Regions from separate parts of the Janthinobacterium sp. JF4 genome, predicted to be linked through region 1. Evidence: predicted binding sites of a transcription regulator. Region 1 holds the regulator's gene; each other region holds the start of a gene.
The links. The regulator sigma-54, encoded in region 1, starts transcription at its own class of promoters, with help from an activator protein. The targets are predictions, from matches to a motif close to TGGCANGNAANCTGCTTT.
Positions count from the first base shown of each region.

Region 1 (2,265 bases):
TGATCGAAATCCAGCGCATCGTGCGCTTCTTGAAGGAGCGCAATATCGGCGTGCTGATCACCGATCATAATGTGCGCGAGACGCTGGGTATTTGCGACCGTGCCTACATCATCAACCAGGGCTCGGTGCTGGCGTCGGGACGCCCCGACGACATCATCGCGAACGAGTCGGTACGCCGGGTCTATCTGGGCGAACACTTCCGTATGTAAGCCAATGAAACAATCATTGCAGCTGCGCACTTCGCAGCACCTGGCACTGACGCCGCAGTTGCAGCAATCGATACGCCTGTTGCAATTGTCTACCCTGGAATTGCACCAGGAACTAGAGCAATTGCTGACGGACAATCCCTTGCTCGAACGCCTGGACGATCCGCTCGACCGTTCGCTGCGCCTGCTGTCCGACGGCGCCTTGAGTTCCACGGCCGCGCCGGCCGAAGCGCCGCCCCAGCCGCCAAGCCAGGAGGCGCCTGCGGCGCCGGCCGAAGCGGAAACCTTTGACGGCGAGGCGGGCGAGGGCCCGGCCGCCGCGGACGGCGGCGACAGCGACTGGAGCGAGGCGAGCCGGGGCAAGGCGCCCGACGACGAAGATTCGCGCCCGCAATTGGAGGCCCATCACTGCACCCTGCGCGAACACCTGATGGAGCAGATGCGCGTGACGGTGCTCGAATTGCGCGACCGCGCGCTGGTCGAGCTGATCATCGACGCGCTCGACGACAATGGCTACCTGGAAGAGTCGCTCGACGACATCCTGGCGCGCCTGCCGGAAGAGCTGGAAATCGACGCCGACGAGATGCGCACGGCTTTGTCTCTCTTGCAAAGTTTCGATCCCCCGGGCGTGGGCGCGCGCAATGCGTCCGAATGTCTGGCGCTGCAAATCAAGCGCTTGCCGCACATCGCCATGGTGACGCGCCGCATGGCCCTCGTCATCGTGGAAAAGCACCTGGCCTGGTTTGCCCAGCGCGACTTCAACAAGCTGAAAAAAGCCCTCGACTGCGACGATGAAGACTTGCGCGAAGCGCAGACGGTGATTCGCCAATGCAACCCGCATCCGGGCGCCGTGTTCGCCTCGGACGTGTCCGATTACGTGGTGCCCGACGTCGTCGTCAAGCGCGCGCGCAACGGCTGGCAAGTCACCCTGAACAACGACGTCATGCCGCGCCTGCGCGTCAACGCCATGTACGCCAACTTGCTCAAGCAGGGCAAGGGCGAGGGCGCGATGGGCGCACAGTTGCAGGAAGCCAAGTGGCTGATCAAGAATATGCGCCAGCGCTTCGACACGATCCTGCGCGTGGCGCAGGCGATAGTAGAAAGACAAAAGAACTTTTTCTCGCATGGGGCCGTTGCCATGCGCCCCCTTGTGCTCCGTGAAATAGCTGATACACTGGGTTTACACGAGAGTACTATCTCGCGGGTAACAACTCAAAAGTACATGCTGACCCCGCACGGCATGTTCGAGTTGAAATATTTCTTTGGTAGCCACGTCGCCACCGAAGCGGGGGGCGAAGCGTCATCGACGGCGATACGGGCATTGATCGTGCAACTGACAGGAGCAGAAGACCCTAAAAATCCTTTATCCGACAGTAAGATTGCGGACATGCTGGGGGAACAAGGCATGGTGATTGCGCGACGTACTGTTGCCAAATACCGGGAAGCATTGAAAATTCCGCCAGTGAGCCTGCGTAAGTGTTTGTAAGTTTTTTTCGGTTCCTCTGCGGGCCGGATAGGATGGACCGCACGAACCCGATCATCTTTAGGAGTGTGTATGAATCTCACCATCAGCGGACATCATCTCGAAGTGACACCAGCCATCCGTGAATACGTACAAACGAAGCTGGAGCGCGTGAAACGTCATTTCGATCAAGTCATCGATATTGCCGTGATTCTGACCGTGGATAACCTCAAAGAGAAAGAAAAACGTCAAAAGGCCGAAGTCAACCTGCGCCTGAGTGGCAAAACTGTCTATGTGGAAAGCTTGGCGCACGACCTGTATGCCGCCATCGATACCCTGATCGACAAGCTCGATAGGCAAGTGATGAAGTACAAAACCAAAGTGCAAGGGCACGGTAAAGAGGCGATCAAGCATCTGCCAGACAACTCAGAGGAAGACGCCGTCGTCGCCGTCTAAGGCCACCCGCTTCCAGCAGTTGTGATCAACTAAGGGCGCACATTGCGCCCTTTTTTGCGCCTGGACCTGTTGAACGCAATCTTCCCCGCGCAGGCGCTAGAATGTCCTCCACTCTTACTTCTTTTCATTTTGCCATGAGCG
Region 1 covers NZ_JCAQAV010000002.1:98,649-100,913, reverse strand. Annotated here, with positions in the region: gene lptB (LPS export ABC transporter ATP-binding protein) at 1-209, shown strand, start outside; gene AC54AF_RS02255 (RNA polymerase factor sigma-54) at 214-1,692, shown strand; gene hpf (ribosome hibernation-promoting factor, HPF/YfiA family) at 1,762-2,124, shown strand; gene AC54AF_RS02245 (enoyl-CoA hydratase/isomerase family protein) at 2,259-2,265, shown strand, end outside.

Region 2 (2,265 bases), 240 kb from region 1:
GCGCGCCAGCTGGCCAGTCAGCTGGGGCTGCAGGTACAAACCCAGATACAGACCCAGGCCGCCGATTGCCCTGCCAGCGAGTTGCGCCTGGTATTGGGGCGCGACTTGAGCGATCCGGCCATGCTGCACCGCTATTATCTGCAGCAATTGCAGCTGGCGCGCCAGGCGCTGGCGCGGCTCGGTTAAAACATTTCTGCCTGCATGAAAAACACGCGGCGCCTTTGCGGGCGCCGCGTATTTTTCATACGGTTGATTATTTCGGCTGGCGGCGGCGCGTAAAAGCTAGGGCCGCCAGTCCCATGCCCAGCAGGAACAGGGTGCCTGGTTCCGGCACGGCCAGAGGATCGATGACGACGATGTCGGTGCGCGTGGACTTGGAAAAGTTCAAGGTATAGCTGCCGGCGGGCAGGGCGAAATTCGAGGTCAGGGAAAACATCGCAAAGCCATTCGTGAAGGCGCGTCCGGTGGCCGGGTCATTGGTGCCGGCCGTCATGTTCAGGCTGAACGGGTCGAGGCTGCCAACCGTATGGTTGCCATTGACGTCGCTGCCATTGTTGGCATCGCCATCGGGCGCGAACTGGAAGATCACGCCATCGGCATTCGCGTTCGACAGGCAGCCGGCGGGGCTGGCGCTGTTGCAGGAGATATTGAAGATATCCATGATCGACACGTTCGACTTGTCGCCCATGGTCGTTACGCTGGTGCGCAGGTCGCGCCGTCCCAAGAAGCTGAAGGTGATGAAACCGGCGCTCGACAGGGTCAGGTTGACGGAGCCGGTGAGGGTGTCGCCGGCCGTGGCCGTGGCGGCGCCGACCGTGTTGCGCTGTGCTTCCGCCACGGCTTGCACGGTGGCGCCGCCATTGATCATGTTGCCGAAGGCATGCGCATCGCCGCGGGCAAACTCCAGGGTGGAACTGGGGCTGGGAGCGTAGTGATTTTGCGGCAAGCCGCTGCAGCCGCCGCCCGAACATACTTGCAATACGTCCGCGTTGGCGGCCGGGCCCGTATTGACGGCGCGCGGATTGACGGCGACGCCGCCTTCGAAAAACGCGCTATCGCTGGCATTGCGGTTGGCGCCGGCCAGCGACAAGCTACCGGCACTGGTGCTGATGCGGAAATTGTTCAACTCGTTGACGGCCAGGCCGTACGCGCCGGCCTGCGCCTGGCCGCTGGCCAGCAGGCTGGCCGCCGCCAGTGCGCCCAGCCAGCCCAGGGTCTTGCTTCGTGTGTGATCGACGTTCATCGCAGCCTCTTATCGTGGTCAGTCTCGGAAAAACCGGGGACAAAGAATCCAGAGTGACTTGCCTGGATTCATCTTGTAGACAGGGATAAGCAGTTTGCATGCCACACAAAAAAAACAAATTGAATCAACGACTTGTGCAAAGCGGACTGGGCTGGATAGGGCGAAGTGTAAGAAAGGCCGACGCTGCTTGGCGGGTGGCGCCCGACAGCCTCAGGTGCCGCGGTGATAGCCCAGGTGGCCACCCGAATTGCGCGCGCAGCCGCAACCGATGCGCGCCACTTCCTCGCCTTCCGTCAATTTCCAGTTGGTAATCGTCGTGTGCTGCCAGTCGATGTCGCTTTTCTTGACAGGTTTTACCGTCAGGGTGCGTGCTTCCGCATCCGTGTATTCCATCAGCTCCTCGTCGTCGGCGATGTCGAAATGGCGGTGGATCAGGGAAATGCCGAAGCGGTCGAGTGCGCCATAGCGTTGCAGCACGTCGCGCAGTGCGTGAAAGCAGGCCAGATCCTCGGGCAGCAGCGGATCGACGGCGGAAATATCGGCGACGGGTTGCCATTGCATGGCATGGATGTTCAGGCTGTGCATGATAGGCTCCTGTGCCCCGTGATGAGTGGCCCAGGCTGCCAGAGGGGCGCCGGCACGCCTGGCGAAATACCCATCGTGGCCGCAAAACCGCTGCGGCGCTTGCGCCAGATCAAAGGTGCGGCACATCGCATCTCGTCCGACATTGCCCGGTAAAATAGGCCATGGCAAACAAAACCCCCACCTTCCCCGGCGCGCGCACGGGCCGCGGCCAGGTCCTGGCCGTGCTGCTGTCGAACCGCGACCAGTCCGGCGCCGAACCGCTGCAAGGCCGCGTCTCGCTGGCCGCCATCGTCAAGGCATTGAAACGCAAATACCACTGGCCGATCGAGACGCACAGCTTTCCCGCCAACACGCAGGATGGCCGGGCCAGCTGGGCGACCGTCTACAGCTTGCCGGAAAAGGTCATTCAGAGCGCGCTGGAGGCCGGCGGCCGGGAG
Region 2 covers NZ_JCAQAV010000002.1:339,350-341,614, reverse strand. Annotated here, with positions in the region: gene AC54AF_RS03370 (LytR C-terminal domain-containing protein) at 1-186, shown strand, start outside; gene AC54AF_RS03365 (EDSAP-1 family PEP-CTERM protein) at 254-1,243, opposite strand; gene AC54AF_RS03360 (hypothetical protein) at 1,454-1,828, opposite strand; gene AC54AF_RS03355 (hypothetical protein) at 1,990-2,265, shown strand, end outside.
Region 2: a site for sigma-54 is predicted at 1,330-1,347, ahead of AC54AF_RS03365 (EDSAP-1 family PEP-CTERM protein). Genes of this name have one in related genera too.

Region 3 (2,265 bases), on a different contig from region 1:
GGGGGCCTTGCTGGGCGCGGAAGCGTTGCTGCGCTGGGATAACCCGGTGCTGGGCAAGGTGCCGCCCGGCCTGTTCATCGCGCTGGCCGAGGAATACGGCTCGATCACGGCCATCGGCGAATGGGTGCTGGAAAGCGTCTGTGCGCAAATCCGCGTCTGGCACGATGCGGGCCTGGGCAGCATCAAGGTGGCCGTCAACCTGTCCGGCAAACAGTTCGCACAGGACCGCACGGTGCCTTTCGTCGAGGCGACCTTGCGCAAGTACGGCATCGCGCCCGCCTGCCTGGGGATCGAGATCACGGAAAGCACGGTGATGGGCGATCCGGACAAGGCGGTGGCGGCGCTGACGCGCCTGAAGGATATCGGCGTGGGCATTTCGCTCGACGACTTCGGCACCGGCTATTCCAGTCTGGGCTACCTGAAACGCTTTCCCATCGACGTGCTGAAGATCGACAAATCCTTCGTCGACGACGTCACCACCAGCAGCAGCGACGCAGCCATCGCCCGTTCCGTCATCTCGCTGGCGCACAACCTGGACATGCGCGTCATCGCCGAAGGCGTGGAAACGCGCGAGCAGGTGGCCTTCCTGACGGAACACGGCTGCGACGAAATGCAGGGCTATTATTTCAGCCGTCCCCTGGCGGCCGACCCATTCACGGCGCTGCTGCGCGAACGGCGCACGTTGCCCCTGGCGTGAGCGCCGCGCCGCAGCGGATGCACCATGCCGGTGCGTCCGCTGCGGCGCGGTGCACGATTCTCACTTTTCCATCCCCTGATGCTGGCATATATCCTGCTTAGGTAATCGCTATTTACGCGATTGCCCCGCATGCCAGACAGTACCCATCCAGTCATGTCTTTCGACACCAGCGCGCACGGCGCCTGGCAGGCGCACCTGCGCCTGGGCTTTGCGCTGCATGATGGCGTCAGCCGCCTCGTCGAGCGCACGCACAGCGGCCCTTTGCGCGTGCAAAAGCCCCTGTATCCGGAAGGCGATGGCGTCTGTCACGCCATCATCATCCATCCGCCAGGCGGCGTGGTGGGCGGCGACCAGCTGGCCGTCGACGCGACGGTGGGCGAGGGCGCGCACGCCTTGCTCACGTCGCCGGGCGCCGCCAAATGGTACCGCGCCAACGGCCACGTCTCGGGCCAGCACCTCATGCTGCGCGCGGGCCGGGGCGCGGCCATCGAGTGGCTGCCGCAGGAGAGCATTTTCTTCGACCAGGCTTGCGTGCGCCTGCGCCACGAGGTGGAACTGGCGGCGGACGCCAGCTATATCGGCTGCGACATCGTCTGTCTGGGGCGCAGCGCCTCGGGCGAAATGTTCAACACGGGCAGCATCCGCCAGCAGGTGCAGATCCGCCGCGGCGGCAAGCTGCTGTGGTGGGAGCAGGGCGTGCTGGCCGCCGGCGGCGCCCTGATGGCCAGCCCGCTGGGCTTGGGGGGGCACACGGTATGCGCCACCCTGATCGCCGTCGGCACACCCGTATCCGCCGCCGTGCTGGCCGCCGTGCGCGAGATCGCCGTGCCGGCCGGCGCCGCATTTGGCGCCACGCACATGAAAGCACTGGTAGTGGTGCGCCTGCTGTGCGGCGACAGCGAGGCGGCGCGCCGCATCATGCTGGCCGCCTGGCAGTTGCTGCGCCCCGCCATGCTGGGGCGCGACGCCGTCGTGCCCCGCATCTGGAACACTTAATCAGGAAAGAAGCGCAAGGAAAAACATGGACCTGACTCCCCGCGAAAAAGACAAGCTGCTCATCTTTACGGCCGCACTGCTGGCCGAACGGCGCCTGGCGCGCGGCTTGAAATTGAATTATCCCGAAGCGGTGGCCCTGATCAGCGCCGCCATCATGGAAGGCGCGCGCGATGGCAAGTCGGTGGCGCAGCTGATGTCGGACGGCACGAAGATACTCTCGCGCGCCGACGTCATGGACGGCATCGCCGAGATGATCCCCGATATCCAGGTGGAGGCGACCTTCCCCGACGGCAGCAAGCTGGTGACCGTGCACCACCCGATACCGTAATCAACCAAGCGACATTTACAGGAGCCGGTCATGACCCCAGGCGAATACACATTGGAAGAAGGCGAAATCAGCTTGAATGCGGGGCGCGCCACGGCCACCGTGGTGGTGGCCAACCGCGGCGACCGGCCGATCCAGGTCGGTTCGCACTTCCACTTTTTTGAAGTCAACCCGGCGCTGACCTTCGAGCGCTGGCGCGCCTACGGCATGCGCCTCAATATCACGGCCGGCACGGCCGTGCGCTTCG
Region 3 covers NZ_JCAQAV010000041.1:11,235-13,499, reverse strand. Annotated here, with positions in the region: gene AC54AF_RS22545 (EAL domain-containing response regulator) at 1-697, shown strand, start outside; gene AC54AF_RS22540 (urease accessory protein UreD) at 851-1,693, shown strand; gene AC54AF_RS22535 (urease subunit gamma) at 1,719-2,021, shown strand; gene AC54AF_RS22530 (urease subunit beta) at 2,052-2,265, shown strand, end outside.
Region 3: a site for sigma-54 is predicted at 780-797, ahead of AC54AF_RS22540 (urease accessory protein UreD). Genes of this name have one in related genera too.